Regions from separate parts of the Pectobacterium quasiaquaticum genome, predicted to be linked through region 3. Evidence: predicted binding sites of a transcription regulator. Region 3 holds the regulator's gene; each other region holds the start of a gene.

Region 1 (6,844 bases), 1.3 Mb from region 3:
GTACGCGAGAGTTGAACAGAATGGATTTAGCCCAGCCTTCACCCGCGCCCAGCACGTCACCATAAGAGAAGCCGCCACACGCAACCAGCGCCTGGAAATCCTGCAAGTTACGGCGATTCGCCAGCAGGTCACTCATATGGATGTCGATGGCATCAAAGCCCGCACGATCGAACGCCGCCGCCATTTCGACATGAGAGTTCACACCCTGCTCACGCAGGACCGCCACTTTAGGGCGGACATTCTTAGCGATATAAGGTGCGGCGATATCTTGCTGCGGATCGAAGGTCAGCGACACGTTCAAGCCGGGATCGTTATCATCCTGTCTGGCGATATGTTCCTGATCGGCACACTGCGGGTTATCACGCAGGCGCTGCATCTGCCAGCTGGTTTCAGCCCACCAGCGACGCAGCGTTGAACGGCTTTCCTGATAGATCGCTTCTGCACCCTGATTGATGGTGAAACGCGTGCCTTCTTCAGCATGACCGAGGTAATGTACACAATCTGCCAGACCATGCAGTGCCAGAACCGCTTCCACTTCCGCACGACGTGCCGCAGGGATCTGGATTACTGCGCCAAGCTCTTCGTTAAACAGTGTCGCCAGCGTATCCTCGCCCTGAGACGCGATATCGACAGTCACGCCGCAATGGCCAGCAAACGCCATCTCCGCCAGCGTAACCAGCAGGCCGCCGTCTGAACGGTCGTGGTAGGCCAGAAGCGCTTTATTCGCGACCAGTTGCTGCATGGCATTAAAGAAGCCAGCCAGTTGCTCAGGGCTATGCACATCTGCCGTCTTACGACCCAGTTGGCGATAAACCTGTGCCAGCGCCGTCGCACCCAGCGCTTTATTGCCTGCACCCAGATCGATGAGCAGTAGCGCATTATCCTGTCCGGTACGCAGCTGTGGCGTTACCGTGTTACGCACGTCTTCCACACGGGCAAACGCAGAGATCACCAGCGACATCGGCGAGGTGACCGCACGATCTTCGCCCTCTTCCTGCCAGCGGGTTTTCATCGACATAGAGTCTTTACCCACCGGAATCGTCAGACCCAGTGCTGGGCACAGTTCCTCACCCACGGCTTTCACCGCATCGTACAGGCCGGCATCTTCGCCCGGGTGGCCGGCTGCTGCCATCCAGTTCGCAGACAGCTTCACACGAGTCAGCGGGCCGATATGCGTGGCCGCAATGTTCGTCAGCGCCTCACCCACCGCCAAACGCGCGGAGGCGGCGAAGTTACGCAGCGCGACTGGCGCACGTTCACCGATAGACATGGCCTCGCCGTAATAGCTATCAAGGCTGGCAGTGGTCACCGCACAGTCAGCCACTGGCACCTGCCACGGACCGACCATCTGATCTCGGGCTACCATACCGGTAACAGAGCGGTCACCGATGGTGATCAGGAAGGTTTTTTCGGCGACAACAGGCAAGTGCAGCACGCGCTCGACCGCTTCTGCCAGATAGATTTCATCACGCTGTAGCGGCATGCCTTCTACCTGCTTGCGCTCAACGTCACGCAGCATCTTCGGCGTTTTGCCCAGCAGCACATCCAGCGGTAGATCGATCGGCTGGTTGTTGAAGTGACGATCGTTCATCGTCAGATGCAATTCTTCCGTCGCCTCACCAATCACCGCATAAGGTGCGCGTTCACGACGACAAATTTCATCAAACTGTGCCAGCTGTTCTGGCGCAACGGCCAGAACGTAGCGCTCCTGCGATTCGTTACACCAGACTTCCAGCGGGCTCATGCCCGGCTCGTCGTTCAGAATATCGCGCAGTTCAAAGCGACCGCCTCGACCACCGTCGCTCACCAGTTCCGGCATCGCGTTAGACAGACCGCCTGCGCCGACATCGTGGATGAACAGGATTGGGTTGGCTTCACCCAATTGCCAGCAGCGGTCGATCACTTCCTGACAGCGGCGCTCCATTTCTGGGTTATCGCGCTGTACAGAAGCAAAATCCAGATCCGCATCAGACTGACCCGATGCCATAGAAGAGGCTGCACCGCCGCCCAGACCGATATTCATGGACGGTCCGCCCAGTACAATCAGTTTGGCACCAACGCTAATTTCGCCTTTTTTGACGTGATCGGCACGGATGTTACCAATGCCGCCCGCCAGCATGATCGGTTTATGGTAGCCGCGCAGCTCTGTGCCATTGTGGCTATCAACACGCTCTTCATACGTACGGAAATAGCCCGTTAGTGCAGGACGGCCGAATTCGTTATTGAATGCCGCGCCGCCCAATGGGCCTTCGGTCATGATATCCAGCGCGCTGACAATACGCTCTGGCTTGCCGAACTCTTCTTCTTCCCACGGCTGAACAAAGCCAGGAATGCGCAGGTTCGATACAGAGAAGCCCACCAGACCCGCTTTCGGCTTGGAGCCACGGCCTGTCGCGCCTTCGTCACGGATTTCACCACCGGATCCCGTTGCTGCGCCCGGCCACGGTGAAATGGCGGTTGGGTGGTTATGCGTTTCAACTTTCATCAGGATATGGGCGTCTTCCTGATGGTAAGTATATTGCCCGTTAGGATCGGTGTAGAAACGGCCGACGGCGGAACCTTCCATGACGGCGGCGTTATCTTTATAGGCAGAGAGAACGTGATCGGGCGTGTGTTCAAAGGTGTTTTTGATCATTTTGAACAGTGACTTCGGCTGAGTAACGCCGTCGATCACCCAATCAGCGTTGAAAATCTTGTGGCGGCAGTGTTCAGAGTTCGCCTGGGCGAACATATACAGTTCGATATCGTTAGGATTGCGGCCCAGTTTGGTGAAGGCTTCCAGCAGATAGTCAATTTCATCTTCTGCCAATGCCAGTCCCAGACGGACGTTCGCCTCTTCCAGTGCCTGACGTCCTTGCAGCAGAATTTCGATGCGTTTGAAAGGTGCAGGTTGATGATGAGAGAACAGCGCTTCAGCCTGTTTCAGGTCGCTAAATACGCTTTCCATCATTCGGTCATGCAGCAGTGCCCCCAGTTGCTGCCACTGTTCATCGCTCAGCGTCGGCGCATGAATATAGAAAGCCAGACCACGCTCCAGACGCAGTACTTTGCTTAACCCACAGTTATGGGCGATATCCGTTGCTTTGGAAGACCACGGCGAAATGGTGCCGGGGCGCGGCGTGACCAGTAACAGATGGCCTTGCGGCTCGTGCTCCGCGAGAGAAGGACCATACTTCAGCAAACGTGTCAGTTTGGCCTGTTCATCGTTGTTCAACGGGGCGCTGACATCGGCGAAATGTACGTATTCAGCATAGATATCGCTGACCGGCAAAACGTGCTCTTTGCAGCGGACCAGCAATTTATTAATACGAAAAGCCGATAAAGCAGGTGAACCACGCAGTATTTCCATAATCTAAAGTTCTCTCGTCTTCGATGCACTGGCTGCGATACAGCCATGGGGCACAACAGGGGGGAAACACGCATATTATAGAGAATCCTTCCCTCGGACGAAACCGTTTGCGTGGCGATAATTTCACTTCGCGTCCGACGAATGATTAATCGGTGACCAAATCAATAAAAGTTGCACACTGGCGGTTTGTTAAGCAAAATGCCCCCACTCTGGGAAATGACGTATAAAAAAACTGCCGTTACAGACAGCCTGGCCACACGGCCGCCGAGAGATAACTATTTGAAGCCTTTAAAATTAAATTATTTTTTCATCGGGATTATCACGTTACTGCTGGCGTTAGCGCTATGGCCTAGTATTCCCTGGCGCAGTAGTCAGGATGTACAGCTCAGGCAGATCCTCTCACGCGGTGAGTTGCGTATCAGCACGGTCAACTCACCGCTGACCTATGCAATGAGCAACGGATCCCCGACAGGTCTGGACTATGAACTGGCAAAACGGTTCGCCGATTACCTCGGCGTCAAGCTGGTGGTCTCGTCACGCAAGAATCTTGACGAACTGTTCGACGATCTGGACGGTGACGACGCCGATCTGCTGGCTGCCGGGCTGATCTACAACCATGAGCGTCTGGAACGCTTCCGTGCCGGCCCAACCTACTATTCCATTTCACAACAGATGGTGTACCGCCTCGGTTCACCCCGCCCAAAAACACTGGATAAACTGCAAGGCCGCCTCGTCGTGACGTCAGGTTCCGCCCACGCCGCTACCCTGCGCGATCTAAAAGCAGAAAAATACCCGCAGCTAAGCTGGGAATCGGCTTCCGATCAGAGCACGCAGGACTTACTGAAGCAGGTTGCCGACGGCAAACTGGACTATACGCTGGGTGATTCGGTCACCATCGGCTTAATGCAGCGAATTCATCCGCAGCTCGCCGTCACCTTCGATCTCAGCGACGAAGAGCCAGTTACCTGGTATATGCGACGCTCACACGATGACAGCCTGTCCGCCGCGCTGCTGGATTTCTTCAGCCAAATTGTCGAAGACGGTACGCTCGCGCGTTTGGAGGAGAAGTATCTCGGCCACGTTGGCGAATTTGACTATGTCGATACCACCACGTTCCTGAGCGCGATTGATCAAACGCTGCCGGATCTGCGACCGCTGTTTGAAAAATACGCCACCGATATCGACTGGAAGCTGCTGGCCGCCATCTCCTATCAGGAGTCACACTGGAACCCGCTGGCGACCTCCCCTACCGGCGTGCGCGGGCTGATGATGCTCACGCGCAACACGGCAGAAAGCCTGAACGTCACCGATCGCGTCGACCCAGAGCAAAGTATTCGCGGCGGTGCGCAATATATGTCGCACATGATGCAGAAAATGCCGGACACCATCCCGGAAGATGAAAAAATCTGGTTTGCACTGGCGTCTTACAATATGGGATACGCTCATCTGCTTGATGCACGTAAATTGACCGAAAAACAGAAAGGTAATCCCGACAGTTGGGTCGATGTGAAGATGCGCTTGCCGATGCTGAGCCAGAAGCGCTATTACACCCAAACCACCTACGGCTACGCGCGCGGACACGAAGCCTATAACTACGTGGAAAACATTCGGCGTTATATGGTGAGTCTGGAAGGTTATCTGATAGAAAAAGAAACCAAAGCGCAGCAACAAACCCAGATCGCGAAAGGCTATCCGGCCGTTCCTCTCAGCAAGGTACCGGAATAAAAGGTGCCGGAATAGATCCGTATGGAAGGAAAAACGCCCCGCTATTCCTGCGCGGCGTTTTTCTCAGCGGCACGACGGGCTTTGTGCTGTTCACGACGCAGGCGAAAGAACGTGCTGAGCGTTGCAGAACATTCATCAGCCAGAATGCCCGATTCAATCACGATCTGATGATTCATGCCGGGGTGGCGCAGAATATCCACCAACGAGCCCGCTGCCCCCGTTTTCTCATCTGACGCACCGTACACCAGACGCCCAATACGGCTGTGTATCATCGCGCCCGCACACATGATGCACGGCTCCAGCGTGACATACAGCGTTGTCTCTAGCAGGCGGTAGTTCTGCAACACCAGCCCTCCCTGCCGCAGCGCCATAATCTCAGCATGCGCGGTAGGATCGTGATGCCCAATCGGCCGGTTCCACCCTTCGCCGATGGCCTCGTTATCCAGCACCAGCACCGCTCCAACCGGTACTTCGCCTTCATCCTGAGCACGTTGAGCTAGCGTTAACGCATAGCGCATCCAGTATTCATCGTTACTCACGCGACTCACATTTCCTCATTCAACAATTCATATTTTGGCGGCGCATTATACCTATATGAAGAGATGAAAAATCAGATGAAAGGGTGAAAAAATCATTCCAGCTGTTGCAGGCTACCTTCGGGGGTGACTCGCCAACGGTGTTCGCAGAAATAGAGCAGCGGATTGTCCTGTTTGCTGTCGCTGTAACCGCTGTAGAGCTTGAGCGGCGCGCCCAGACGCAGCTCCATCTGCGTTACTTTTTCATGTCCGAGACAGCGCAGCGTTAATACCCAGCCGCCGTAGCGGCGCGTAATCTGGCTTCCCATCAGGCGAACGCTGGGCAGAAAAGGCGAATCATGATAGACCTTTTCCACCAGCCGCTGCGGCGATCCGGTCACGAGCCAGACCTGCGCATTGCTGTCTTCAAGATAGGTTTTCAGCCGCTGCTGAACCTGCGGAAACGGTGTGACATCATGACGAAACGCGCTGACAAACTGCTTTTCCAGTTGAACCAATTCGTCTTCATCACGGCCAAACGTAATCGCCCACAGCAGCCAACTCATCGGCCATCGGGCCGCGCGACCGCGAATCAGTAGCCCCAGCCCGATAATCGGTAATAGCGAGACAACCAGAACGAGATTTAACGGCAGCCGACGAAGTAAAAAACGCAAAAAGCTGCCAAACATGTCCTGCTGATGCAACGTGCCATCCAGATCAAAAAAAACAATGCGTTGCTCTCGCTTATCACTCAAAACATTTCTCCCGACTTACCCCAAGATAATGTTATCCGCCAATTAGCGCCTCACGCAGATAACCATTGTGTTGTTTCAGGCGCTCACGCGCCGCTTCCACGTCAATATTAGCCAGAAGCATCAGGATTGCAGGCTTAACCTCATTATCCGCCTGCACCAGCGCCTGCTGCGCTTGCTCCCGCTCAGCACCCGTTGCTTCAACCACAATGCGGCAAGCCCGATCCAGCAGCTTCACGTTGGTTGCCTTCACATCGACCATCAAATTCTGGTAGACCTTTCCCAGCTTAACCATTGCGCCGGTAGAAATCATATTCAGGACGAGTTTTTGTGCCGTTCCCGACTTCAAGCGCGTCGACCCCGTTAACGCTTCTGGGCCAACCACCGGAGAAATCGCCACCTGCGCTTCCTGTGCGATGGGTGAATGCGGATTACAGGAGATCGCCGCCGTCCGGCAACCAACGTCACGCGCATAGCGCAATGCGCCAATCACATACGGCGTT
Region 2 (6,844 bases), 1.2 Mb from region 3:
AGTTAAGGATCCGAAAGAACGTGGCATCTTCGTACAAGGCGGGTTCCGGTCGAATACTGGCGTGATGGGGCTGGCTTTTGCCATGAGTGCCTATGGCGATGAAGGCATTGCTATCGGCTCGTTGTATTTGATGGTGACGGTCATTATGTTTAACGCGCTGTCTGTCATTACGCTGACGCGCAGCTTGCAGCGGCAATCGCCCGAACAGAAGATTCCGGTAAGCCAACTGCTGCGGGGTATTGTGACAAACCCGCTGATTATTGGTCTACTTCTGGGGGCTGCCTATGGACAAAGCCAACTGCCGATGCCAGGCGTGATTAAACAAACGGGCGGTTTTATTTCCGCCATGGCGCTGCCGCTGGCGTTACTCTGTGCTGGTGCCAGTCTGGAGTGGCGTAGTATGTTCCGTTCGTCCAATGTTGCCGTGCTTTCTTCTGTGGCGAAGGTATTCGTTGTGCCTGGTTTACTCACACTGGGCGGATGGCTTGTTGGTTTCCGCGGTGTTGAGCTGGGAATCATTTTTCTGTTTTCTTCAACGCCAACCGCAGCAGGTAGCTATGCGATGACGCGGGCGATGGGGGGAAACGCGACGCTTGCGGCTAATATCATTGGGCTGACCACGGTAGGGGCCTTCTTTATGATTGCGCTGGGGCTCTACTTTTTACGTTCACTGGGCGTGATTTAGCGTCTGACCATCACGCGTTATTGGTAGCAACATGGAGGAAAAAGATGGATGCGCTTTGTCCTGGCTGTCACCACGTGATGCTGTGGCAGCCTGATGGTTCGTTTTTATGTGAGGACTGCCAATTACATTATCTGCGTGAGGCTGCTTGCCCTGAATGTAAGCACTCGCTACAGGAACTGAAAGCCTGCGGTGCGGTGGATTATTTTTGCCAGCAGCACGGGATGATTTCCAAACAGCGAGTCGTGTTCAGCTACGCACCTGTCGATTAAATCCATTATTACTTAATCAATGGTTACTCCTGTACGCCGTTGCGCCATAGCTCAGTCAGCTCCGGTGGCGCAGTGTCTTCGGGGATCAGCAGGATGACATCGGTATAGTGATTCTGTTGCGGTTGGCTGTAGCTGATGTGGATGCGGTAATAGAACTGGTCGCCACGCCCAAGGCTGTCTGGTTTACCGGGTTCGCGAGCCTGAGGAACGGCATGACGGATCGCGTTACAAATCCTCTCCCGTTCGGATGGCGGTACGCTGGCGAGCGCGAAGCGTCGCGGCCCTGCCAGCTTTGGGATAAAGGCAAATCCCCCTTCACGCGCCAGCTCAATGATGGCATCGTCGTTGAGTGCCGGCAGCGTTTTCATAAGAACACCTGCCGGACCTCTACCCCGACTGTTTCCCACGACTGCCGGACGATATCGGCAACAGTGTGGTTAAAGCGTTTAGCGGCATGTTGAAGGGTGTAGCGTGCGAAAATTTCGAAATCTGCATTTTGCGGCAGCGTTTTATCACACAGCGTGTCGTACCAGATGCGACCCGCTTTTTCCCATGAATAGCCGCCCAATGCGATGGCTGTCAGATAGAATGCCCGGTTGGGGATGCCTGAATTCAAGTGTACGCCGCCGTTGTCTTCGCGCGTGTTCACATACTCGTTCATGTGATAGGGCTGGGGGTCGATACCGAGCAACTCATCATCATATGCCGTGCCCGGATGAGACATTGACCGCAACCCCATGCCGTGAATACCATCGGCCAGAAGCTCGTCACCGATAAGCCAATCGGCCTGCTCAGCGGTTTGCCCCAAATGATACTGCTTGACCATGGAGCCAAAAACATCGGACAGCGATTCATTTAGCGCACCGGACTGGCGGAAATAAATCAGACCTGCTTCGTTTTCGGTGATGCCGTGCGTGAGTTCATGCGCGACCACATCAAGCGCAATCGTGAAACGATTAAAGATTTTGCCGTCGCCATCTCCGAACACCATCTGTTGCCCGTTCCAGAAAGCATTCTGGTAATCCTGACCGTAATGGACTGTGCCAGCCAGCGGCAGCCCCTCGGCATCCAGCGAGTTACGTTGGAAAATTTTCCAGAAGAAATCGTAAGTGATACCCAGATAGTTATAGGCCTCATCGACGGCGATATCGCCGTTGCTGGGTTGGCCTTCCGCACGCACCTGCTTGCCGGGCAACTGTTGTTGCTGTTCGGCATCGTGAATACTGCGATTTACCTGCCCAGCGGGTAATTTCTCATGGGGTTTTGGGCGCGGATTGTGGCTAACCATCAATGACTGAACGTGCATCAGCGTTTGTTGCGCACAGTGGCGCTGTTCGTCTGTGCCGTTTGCGATAATGCGATGCAAAATGTAAGGGGGGATCACGCTACAAATCGGTCTGGACTTCATACCTCATCTCCTTGAAAACGCTCATCAGGGGTAACACAGACGATCAACAAAGCTCACTGTTTTTTTATCCCGCCCACCGCACAGAAGTCGGAACCCGTGTAGTGAAAACGGTGGATATAAATTAGTGAGCAGGGAATGAGTATAGTTCAGATGCCGGGGGTAAGAATGGGGGAACGCTGTTTTTTTAGGACCAATCCCCATTCACGTATTTTATGCTGTTCGCGTTATTTTGGCGTCGGGGATGAGGATTTTCGCCGCTTTTTCGCTGATTCTGGATTCGTAGCCAGTGTTGTGACCTGGCTTTCTACCCAGCCGTCCTGCAAACGGGTTTTCAGCGTTTCGCCGAGGGAAATTTGCGCGACGTTTTTCAGCACTTTACCATCTGGGGCGGTGGTGATGTTATAGCCACGTGCCAGCGTCGCCAGCGGGCTAACGCCTTCCAGCCGCGAACAGGCGATGCCTAGCTTCTGCTTGTTCTGATTCAACTGACGTTCTACAGCGCTTTGCATCTGATAGCTAAGCTGCTGCAAACGCTGCTGCGCACGATGAATGCGGGTTTGCGGCTGCTGTTGCATCAGACGCTGTTGTAAGCGTTCACTTCGGCGCGAGGTCTGCCGAAGCTGCTGCTGCATGGCGTCATCCAACCGCTGACGCAGTTTAACCAGCAGTGCTTGCTGACGCGCCAGTCGCAGCTGCGGATGTTGCTGCTGCAAACGGTGGTGCAGACGGGTAAAGTCCCGATTGCGCTGGGCAAGGTAATAATCCATCGCCATTTCCAGACGCTGGCGCTGGGACTGTATCTGGCGCAATAGCTCCAGTTGGTTACGACTCACTAACTCGGCAGCTGCCGACGGCGTGGGAGCACGCAGGTCGCCGACGAAATCGGCGATGGTGACATCGGTTTCATGGCCGACGGCGCTGACGATAGGAATGCGGCTGGCGAAGATAGCGCGGGCGACCCGTTCGTCATTAAAGCTCCACAGATCTTCCAGCGAACCGCCGCCGCGCCCGACGATTAATACGTCACACTCATCCCGCTGGTTAGCCAGTTCGATGGCGCGAACAATCTGTAGCGGTGCTTCCGCGCCTTGCACCGACGTGGGGTATACGATCACCGGCAGCGACGGATCGCGGCGCTGCAACACCTGCAAAATATCGTGCAGGGCGGCACCGCTGGCTGACGTAATCACACCGACCTGTTTGGCGGGAGAGGGCAGAACCTGCTTAAACTGCTGGTCGAACAGCCCTTCGGCAGCGAGGCGCTGCTTGAGCTGTTCAAACTGCTGCTGTAGCAGGCCATCGCCAGCGGGCTGCATGCTTTCTGCTAGTAGCTGATAGTCGCCGCGGGGTTCATATAGCGTGATGCTCGCCCGAATCAGCACTTGCTGACCGTTTTGCGGGCGGAACGTCACTTTGCGGTTGCTGGTGCGGAACATCGCACAGCGCACCTGCGCACGTTCGTCTTTTAGCGTGAAATACCAGTGGCCGGATGATGGCTGAGAGAGGTTGGAGATTTCGCCGGAGAGCCAAATCTGGCCCATTTCCATTTCCAACAGTTGTCTAACCGTCTGATTCAGGCGGCTAACGGTAAAAATTGCAGAGGAGGGAAATTGAGACATTGTGAGCCAGATCAAATTTTAAAACAGTCACTTAATTGATCGATACTACCTACCTGAAAAAGGTAATCAAGCATTTTAGTAAAATAATGCTGGAGGCAACCGATTACGCCCTGTAGAATGCCACGGCAATATTTTATCTATTCTTACATCCACCTTGGTGAGATATTGCCCATGCTACGTATCGCTAAAGAAGCACTGACGTTTGACGACGTCCTCCTAGTTCCCGCCCATTCTACTGTTCTGCCCAACACTGCCGATCTGTCCACGCAGTTGACGAAAAACATCCGCCTGAATATTCCTATGCTGTCCGCAGCGATGGATACCGTTACCGAATCCGGCTTGGCTATTGCGCTGGCGCAGGAAGGCGGTCTGGGCTTTATTCACAAAAATATGTCCATTGAGCGTCAGGCTGAAGAAGTTAGCCGCGTGAAAAAACACGAAAGCGGCGTGGTGGTTGATCCACAAACCGTGACGCCAGAAACCACTCTGCGTGAAATGAAAGCGCTGACCGAGCGCAACGGCTTCGCTGGCTATCCTGTTGTGGCAAAAGACAACGAACTGGTCGGTATCATCACCGGTCGTGACGTGCGTTTTGTTACCGATTTGGAAAAGCCGGTTAGTGCATTCATGACGCCAAAAGAACGTCTGGTCACGGTCAAAGAAGGCGAAGCGCGTGATGTCGTGCTGCAAAAAATGCACGAAAAACGCGTTGAAAAAGCGCTGGTGATTGATGACCAATTCCACCTGATCGGCATGATCACGGTAAAAGATTTCCAGAAAGCAGAACGTAAACCGAACGCGTGTAAAGACGCACACGGTCGTCTGCGCGTAGGCGCGGCAGTTGGCGCAGGTGCAGGTAATGAAGAGCGTGTTGATGCCCTGGTTGCTGCAGGCGTTGACGTTCTGCTGATCGACTCCTCACACGGCCATTCCGAAGGCGTATTGCAGCGCATTCGTGAAACACGTGCTAAATACCCGAACCTCGACATCATCGGCGGCAACGTGGCAACGGGCGCAGGTGCAAAAGCGCTGGTTGAAGCGGGCGTTAGTGCAGTGAAAGTGGGTATCGGCCCTGGCTCTATCTGTACGACCCGTATCGTGACGGGCGTGGGTGTACCGCAGATTACGGCTATCTCTGATGCGGTTGAAGCGCTGGAAGGCACAGGAATTCCGGTCATTGCCGATGGCGGTATCCGCTTCTCCGGCGACATCGCTAAAGCCATCGCAGCAGGCGCGGCGTGTGTCATGGTCGGTTCGATGCTGGCGGGTACGGAAGAATCCCCAGGTGAAATCGAACTGTATCAAGGTCGTTCATTCAAATCTTATCGTGGTATGGGTTCACTGGGCGCAATGTCCAAAGGCTCATCAGACCGTTACTTCCAGACCGATAATGCCGCCGACAAACTGGTGCCGGAAGGTATCGAAGGTCGCGTAGCCTATAAAGGCCGCCTGAAAGAGATCGTTCACCAGCAGATGGGCGGCTTGCGCTCTTGCATGGGTCTGACCGGTTGCGCGACTATCGATGTATTGCGCACGCAGGCTGAGTTTGTACGCATCAGCGGTGCTGGCATTCAGGAAAGTCACGTTCACGACGTTACCATTACTAAAGAGTCGCCGAACTACCGTATGGGTTCATAAGGTGATTTAACGCAATAAACCCTGTACTATTTCGCGCCGCTCTGCCTTTACATAAGGCCGAGCGGTTAGCTGGGTTTACTTTTCGCTTTTGTCTTTTGCTTTTTGGAACATGCTCCTCATGACTCAAAACATTCATCAACACCGCATTCTTATTCTGGATTTCGGCTCACAGTACACGCAATTGGTTGCACGTCGCGTGCGTGAACTGGGCGTTTACTGTGAACTGTGGGCATGGGATGTCACGGAAGCACAGATTCGTGGGTTTAATCCGAACGGGATCATCCTGTCTGGCGGCCCGGAAAGCACCACCGAGTTTGGCAGCCCGCGTGCGCCAGAATACGTTTTCAATGCTGGCGTACCGGTATTAGGTGTGTGCTATGGCATGCAGACGATGGCGATGCAGTTGGGGGGCCACGTTGAGGGTTCCAACGAGCGTGAGTTTGGTTATGCGCAGGTAGAAGTGAAAACGGATAGCGCACTGGTGCGTGATATTCAGGATGCGTTGAGCGCCGCTGGCGCACCGCTGCTGGATGTCTGGATGAGCCACGGCGACAAAGTGACGGCCATCCCAGAAGGGTTTGAAACCGTTGCCAGCACCGATACCTGTCCGTTTGCCATCATGGCTAACGAAGAGAAGCGTTTTTACGGCGTGCAGTTCCACCCGGAAGTGACGCACACCCGTCAGGGCCAGCGCATGCTGGAGCGTTTTGTTCTTGATATCTGCCAGTGCGAAGCACTGTGGACGCCAGCCAAGATCATCGACGATGCGGTGAACCGTATTCGTGAGCAGGTAGGCAACGATCACGTGATTCTGGGTCTGTCTGGCGGCGTGGATTCTTCCGTTACCGCGATGCTGTTGCACCGTGCGATTGGCGATCGTCTGACCTGCGTGTTTGTCGATAACGGCCTGCTGCGCCTGAACGAAGCCGATCAGGTGCTGGAAATGTTCGGCGATCAGTTCGGTCTGAACATTGTTCACGTTGCTGCGGAAGAGCGCTTCCTGAGCGAGCTGGCGGGTGAAGATGAGCCAGAAGCCAAGCGTAAAATCATCGGTCGCGTGTTCGTTGAAGTGTTCGATGAAGAAGCCAGCAAGCAAACTGACGTGAAATGGCTGGCGCAAGGCACGATCTACCCAGACGTGATCGAATCTGCCGCTTCTGCGACCGGCAAAGCGCACGTGATCAAGTCACACCACAACGTGGGTGGCCTGCCGAAAGAGATGAAG
Region 3 (6,844 bases):
ATAATGCGCGCTGCGTTTTGCTAACAATTAAGAGAAAAATGGCTGATAAAAGTGATCTGAACGCCCTGAGCGGCCGTTTTCGTGGATTTTACCCGGTAGTGATTGATGTTGAAACCGCCGGATTTAATGCGAAAACCGATGCCTTGCTGGAAGTTGCGGCGGTAACCTTAAAAATGGATCAAGACGGTTGGTTACAGCCAGATGAAACGCTACATTTTCATGTCGAGCCATTTGAGGGTGCGATTCTGGAACCCGCCGCACTGGCGTTTAATGGTATTGACCCTACCAATCCGCTGCGTGGCGCAGTGAGCGAATATGACGCGCTGCATGAAATTTTCAAAGTCGTGCGTAAAGGGATCAAAGATCAAGGCTGCAACCGCGCGATTATCGTGGCGCATAATGCCACTTTCGATCATAGCTTTATGGCTGCAGCAGCCGAGCGCTGTAGCCTGAAACGTAATCCCTTCCACCCTTTTGCCACTTTCGATACCGCGGCTCTCAGCGGACTGGTGTTAGGCCAAACGGTTCTTGCTAAAGCTTGTATTACCGCAGGAATAGCGTTTGACTCCAGCCAGGCCCACTCCGCGCTGTATGACACCAACCAGACGGCATTGCTTTTCTGTGAGTTGGTTAACCGCTGGAAACGTCTGGGCGGATGGCCGATTGCACTGGAAGAAAATTCGCTGGAAAACGCATCAGGCGAAGACTGAAAAGATTGAGATCAAAAAACGGGTGCCATAAAAGCACCCGTTGGAAGGATTCACGCACGCATCGTAATAACATTTGACATCGTCATTACGCAGGACGAAGGAATTACTCTTGCTCGGCCTGCTGCGCTTTATATTTGTCTGCCGTTTCTTTGATCAGCGGTTGCAGTTCACCACGCTGAAACATTTCTACCACGATATCACAACCGCCAACCAGCTCACCATCAACCCACAGTTGCGGGAATGTCGGCCAGTTCGCGTATTTCGGCAGTTCAGCACGAATGTCTGGATTCTGCAAAATATCAACATACGCAAAACGTTCGCCACAGGCAGATAACGCCTGAACCGTCTGCGCGGAAAAGCCACAGCTTGGCAATTTCGGGGAGCCTTTCATGTACAGCAGAATCGGGTTTTCAGCAATTTGGCGCTGAATTTTTTCAATTGTCGGTGTCGTCATCTTCTTGCTTCCTTAATTCTATAGGATGGCTAACGTCCAAAACGCTAGCCATGAGCCGCCGTCAGAGGTGCTACGACAGCGACATTGACTCAGTGATATTGTACCGATGCCACTGCCCACAAAAAAACGCCATTTTTTGTAGGGTTATTTTCTCTTGAAGGAATTTGTCATTGATGAAATCAACGCCAGAAAACGCTGATAAATCAATCGAAAAAATAACTATTAACGTTTTTTCACTATTCTGTATGAATAAAGCGACTGTGCCCACTTTTTTATGGCGCCGTTTTCAGGAATACTGTGAGGATTGAGCGAGTTAAGGATTATGTTCGGTCACTGTTATTATGCGCTTATTTATTACTCTTTTTATATTATTTTTCAGCAATCTATCCCTGAACGTGGTTCAGGCTGCGCCGCATACCCCGCATTCTGCGCCGAAGAAAAGCGCCGTGGTAGAAACGAATAAGAAAAGCCGCCAAACAAAGGGTAATGCTAAGTCACCGACGCCGATCAAAAGCAAAAAACCAGAACCTACCGCCGTCAGCAATAAACCCAAATCCCGCACCGCGAGCAAAGTGACAGAAAAAAAACCGTCACGGACGCAAAGCAGCACGCCCGCGCTCGTGAAAAAGAATCTTAAAAAGCTGAAGCCTGAAGAAGAGAAACAAACCACCGCACAAGCCAGAGTCAAAACCGGACTGAAGAAGACCGCACTCAAGGGGAAAGCGGATAAAAATCCAGCGCCGACAGAAAAAGGTATGGCGCTAAGCGCCGCACATAAAAAACGCTATCAGCATGCCAAAACGACCGCAATGAATAAATTGATGAGTCAGATAGGTAAGCCTTACCACTGGGGCGGTTCCTCTCCCTTTACCGGATTCGACTGTAGCGGACTGGTTTATTACGCCTACAAAGATGTCGTTAAGATCCAAATTCCACGCACTGCAAACGAAATGTATCACCTGCGTGATGCTGCTCCGATTAAAAAGAGTGAGCTGGAAAGTGGCGATCTGGTCTTCTTCCGCATCAATAATCGTGGGGCAGCCGATCACGTCGGGGTTTATCTGGGGGAAGGAAAATTTATTCAGTCGCCACGGACAGGCTCAGACATTCGTATCAGCAAGCTGAGTGAAGATTATTGGCAGGAGCACTACGTTGGTGCACGTCGCGTGGTCACACCGCAGACGATTCGTTAAGAGACAGATTATATCTGGTATACCCTAAATAATTCGAGTTTCAGGAAGGCGGCAAGCGAAGGAATCCCGATGAACTTACTCAAGTAAGTGATTCGGGTGAGTGAACGAAGCCAACGCACATGCAACTTGAAGTATGACGGGTATAAAACGATTCAGACACGTTTTATGCATCATCAACGTGTCTGAATACCTAACCCGCCCAGAGGCACCGTTCGGTTAGTTCAGCACCGCAATAAAACTAAACGCGATGATCACAGCCAACGAACCAACAGTTGTCAGCAAAGACATCTTCAGATCTGTATCCATGAATTACTCCTTATTAACGAACGAATTTTATCTGAAAGCTTCATCTGAAAAGACACCACCGTTCACAGCCAAACCCGTTTAGGTAGTAAAAGCCACAAATAATAGGGTTATTACGATTCTTTCATAATTGTAGCGAAAAATCTCGGACGAATGCATCACTAATAGTATAAATTAGCCCTTTCACTTTCATGATAAATCGGACACAATCCGCTGTTTATGAAAGCGCTACGTATCAGTCGAAAAACGTCAACCCAGATCCCTTCGGTATAACATTCGGCATTCTCCTTCTGAAATCCTGTTTTTTAGCTTAGAAGAAGAACATTAAACGTAGGCAAACGATTAACAATATACTTACGTCTATAACAGGTAAGTTCAGGAGTCATTTTTAGATGGCAACGATTAAAGATGTGGCAAAACGTGCTGGCGTTTCCACCACAACCGTATCGCACGTGATCAATAAAACACGTTTCGTCGCCGAAGAGACTAAGGCAGCCGTCAGGGCAGCAATCAAAGAATTGCACTATTCACCCAGCGCCGTCGCCCGCAGCCTCAAAGTTAATCACACTAAATCTATCGGCTTGCTGGCCACTTCCAGTGAAGCACCCTATTTCGCCGAGATCATTGAAGCCGTTGAAAATAGCTGCTACGCCAAAGGCTACACGCTGGTGCTGTGTAATTCGCATAACGACATCGGCAAGCAGCGCGCTTATCTTTCCATGCTGGCGCAAAAACGCGTCGACGGCCTGCTGGTAATGTGCGCCGAATATCCACCAGAGCTGTTGTCGATGTTGGAAGATTATCGCAGCATTCCGATGGTCGTGATGGACTGGGGACAGATGCACAGCGATTTTACCGATACGATTATCGATAACGCCTTTGAAGGCGGTTATATGGCAGGCCGCTACCTGATTGAACGCGGCCATCGGGATATCGGCGCCATCCCCGGCACTCAAGAACGCAACACCGGCAGCGGACGCTACCTCGGCTTTTTGAAAGCGCTGAAGGAAGCCGACATCACCGTACGCGACGAATGGGTGGTTCGAGGCGATTTTGAACCAGAATCCGGCTATAAAGCCATGCATCAGATCCTCGCACAGAAACAGCGTCCAACGGCTGTATTCTGCGGCGGCGATATTATGGCGATGGGGGCCATCTGTGCGGCTGACGAGCTGGGTCTGCGCGTGCCGCAGGATATTTCGGTGATCGGTTATGACAACGTGCGCCACGCGCGTTTCTTTACGCCTGCGCTGACCACCATCCACCAGCCAAAGGAGCGTCTGGGTCAATCCGCGTTCTCTATGCTACTGGATCGAATCACTAGTAAACGGGAAGATGCGCACGTCATTGAAGTGCACCCGACGTTGATTGAGCGCCGCTCGGTGGCAGACGGCCCCTACCTCGACTATCGCCGCTAGTCGCCGCTATTCTGTACAGCCGTTTTTCTTATTCCTGCCTGCATCCTCTCTCTGCTTCAGCCAATTCTCTTGTATGCTGGCTGAAGCCGTTATAATTCTATACCCTAAATAATTCGAGTTGCATGAAGGCGGCAAGCGAGGGAATCCCGATGAGCTTACTCAAGTAAGTGATTCGGGTGAGTGAACGTAGCCAACGTACATGCGGCTTGAAGTATGACGGGTATAATACCGTGTTTCATTTTCTCTGGTGACAGCCGATACCTCGGCTGCGATAAGTGTTGTCCAGGTATGTTTTACGATACTTTTACATGTGAAAAGTTAAGGAGACATGATGGGTTTACCTTATACAGAAGAATGGGATCCTAATACCGCGCCCTGGTTCCACATCGTGCAAGACATGCTGGCCAGCGCGGATATCGCCATCAACGGCACTCGCCCTTTTGACATCCGCGTGACCAACCCCAATTTCTTTAAACGTATCCTGCGTGAGGGATCGCTGGGGCTGGGAGAAAGCTACATGGATGAATGGTGGGAGTGTGAACGGCTGGATATGTTTTCCCATCGCGTCATGCGCGCGGGGCTGGATGCCAGGCTGCCCCGCCGTCTGCACGACCTGACGCGCGTCGCCCTCTCCCGCGTCACGAATTTACAATCCCGTCGACGCGCTCAGGTTGTCGGTAAAGCGCATTACGATTTAGGTAACGACCTCTTTACCCTGATGCTGGATCCCTATATGCAATACTCCTGCGCCTATTGGAAACAGGCACAGACGCTGGAACAGGCGCAGGAAGATAAACTCGCCATGATCTGCGAAAAGCTCCAGTTAACATCAGGGATGACGCTGCTGGATATCGGCTGTGGCTGGGGCGGGTTGGCCGAATTCGCGGCACGTCACTACGGTGTTTCAGTGTACGGCATCACCATTTCCAGAGAACAACAGGTGCTGGCACAGCGACGTTGTCAGGATCTGAACGTCACCATTGAATTACAGGATTACCGCGATCTCGATCGGCAATTCGATCGCGTGGTGTCAGTTGGCATGTTTGAACACGTCGGGCCACGCAACTATGACAATTATTTCCGCGTCGTGCGGCGTAATCTAAAACCCGATGGGCTGTTTCTGCTACATACCATCGGGGCCAATAAGACCAATCCGCACATCGATCCCTGGATTCATAAATACATCTTCCCCAACGGCTGTATTCCCTCCGTACAGCATATTGCGCAGGCAAGCGAGCCTTATTTGGTGATGGAAGACTGGCATAATTTCGGTGCTGATTACGATCGTACCTTAATGGCCTGGCACGCTCGCTTTCAGCAGAACTGGCCACGGCTTTCCACACGCTACACGGCCCGCTTCCGCCGGATGTTCAGCTACTATCTTAACTTTTGTGCAGGGGCTTTCAGAGCAAGGGAACTTCAGCTCTGGCAGGTCTTGTTCAGCACGGATGGGGTCGACGGTGGATTGCGCGTTGCGCGCTGACAGCATTGTGTGTTGACAGAAAGTCGTGTGCTGACTGAAAAGAGAAACCGGACGAGGCTATTCGTCCGGTTTACAAGCACAGGCAACGCGAAAATTACTCTTCTTTGCCCAGGTCACTCGCCTGCTTACTCGCCAACACGCGCTCGACCGTATCGACTACGGCCTGTGTCTGCGGGTCGATTTCGATATTAATGCGATTTCCCAGACGCTTCTGCCCCAGCGTGGTGCGATTCAGCGTTTCTGGAATTAAATGCACGCAGAAGCGTCCACGGGTTACTTCTCCTACCGTCAGGCTGATACCGTCAATCCCAACGAAGCCTTTATGTAGCACGTATTTCATCAGTGCTTCATCTGCCAGACGGAACCAAATCTGATGGTTATTCTCTGACACCTGAATCTTCACCACTTCCGCCGTACACATGATGTGGCCTGACATGACGTGCCCACCGATCTCATCACCGAATTTTGCGGCACGCTCAATATTGACGACATCACCTTCATGGATATCGCCCAGATTCGTTAACCGCAGCGTTTCCTTCATGAGATCAAAACTGACACGATCGCCGTCAATGGCGGTTACCGTCAGGCAGCAACCGTTGTGCGCCACCGAAGCGCCGGGCACGAGCCCTGGCAACAGGTCGGGAGGGAGCTGGACAATGTGCGTGCGAAAGTTGGATTTTTCTTCAATCGACACCACCGGCGCGGTGCCCTGAACAATACCGGTAAACATGCGGTTTGCCTCTTAAAAACAAAGAAATGACGTTGTGCAGTGTGCCCGATATTCCGCGGAAAACCAAACCGGAATACGGTACGTCAGAGGTTATCGAAACCGCAGCGTAACAAAAAGAATATATTCTCTTTCAAGCTGGTTTACTTTTATTAAGTCGTTACAATAACGTTCTCATTTTATTCTTGACGTTTTTCATATCCAGATTATTCATCCCGCTAGCAAAATTACGTCATTCAAGGAAGGTATCCGTGCAACAGTATCTGACAGAAGCGCGTAAATTATCGGCGCTTGCTGTTCCTGTCATTATTGCGCAAGTGTCCCAAACGTCGATGGGTGTGGTTGACACCGTCATGGCCGGTGCTTATAGCGCCACCGATATGGCCGCCGTCGCCGTGGGAACCTCTATCTGGCTACCCGCCATTCTTTTTGGCCATGGCCTGCTGTTGGCACTGACGCCCGTTGTTGCACAGCTCAACGGTTCCGGCCGACGCGATCGCATCTCTTATCAGGTGCGACAGTCCTTCTTCCTCGCCGCCATCATTTCTGTGCTTAC

The links. Region 3 encodes PurR, which represses purine synthesis genes. Its sites were predicted from a motif close to CANGCAAACGTTTGCNTG; they were not measured.
Positions count from the first base shown of each region.
Region 1: purL (phosphoribosylformylglycinamidine synthase) is a predicted target of PurR. The motif match lies at 3,446-3,463, and genes of this name have one in related genera.
Region 2: guaB (IMP dehydrogenase) is a predicted target of PurR. The motif match lies at 4,074-4,091, and genes of this name have one in related genera.

Region 1 is NZ_CP065177.1:1,182,482-1,189,325, reverse strand. It holds gene purL (phosphoribosylformylglycinamidine synthase) at 1-3,349, opposite strand, end outside; gene mltF (membrane-bound lytic murein transglycosylase MltF) at 3,548-5,074, shown strand; gene tadA (tRNA adenosine(34) deaminase TadA) at 5,116-5,592, opposite strand; gene yfhb (phosphatidylglycerophosphatase C) at 5,706-6,344, opposite strand; gene murQ (N-acetylmuramic acid 6-phosphate etherase) at 6,376-6,844, opposite strand, start outside.
Region 2 is NZ_CP065177.1:1,236,180-1,243,023, forward strand. It holds gene IG609_RS05655 (AEC family transporter) at 1-685, shown strand, start outside; gene IG609_RS05660 (zinc ribbon domain-containing protein) at 730-954, shown strand; gene IG609_RS05665 (protealysin inhibitor emfourin) at 978-1,322, opposite strand; gene IG609_RS05670 (M4 family metallopeptidase) at 1,319-2,362, opposite strand; gene xseA (exodeoxyribonuclease VII large subunit) at 2,587-3,981, opposite strand; gene guaB (IMP dehydrogenase) at 4,153-5,619, shown strand; gene guaA (glutamine-hydrolyzing GMP synthase) at 5,738-6,844, shown strand, end outside.
Region 3 is NZ_CP065177.1:2,454,194-2,461,037, forward strand. It holds gene rnt (ribonuclease T) at 39-710, shown strand; gene IG609_RS11265 (Grx4 family monothiol glutaredoxin) at 814-1,164, opposite strand; gene IG609_RS11270 (C40 family peptidase) at 1,506-2,357, shown strand; gene cydH (cytochrome bd-I oxidase subunit CydH) at 2,574-2,663, opposite strand; gene purR (HTH-type transcriptional repressor PurR) at 3,053-4,078, shown strand; gene cfa (cyclopropane fatty acyl phospholipid synthase) at 4,410-5,561, shown strand; gene IG609_RS11290 (riboflavin synthase) at 5,656-6,291, opposite strand; gene IG609_RS11295 (MATE family efflux transporter) at 6,540-6,844, shown strand, end outside.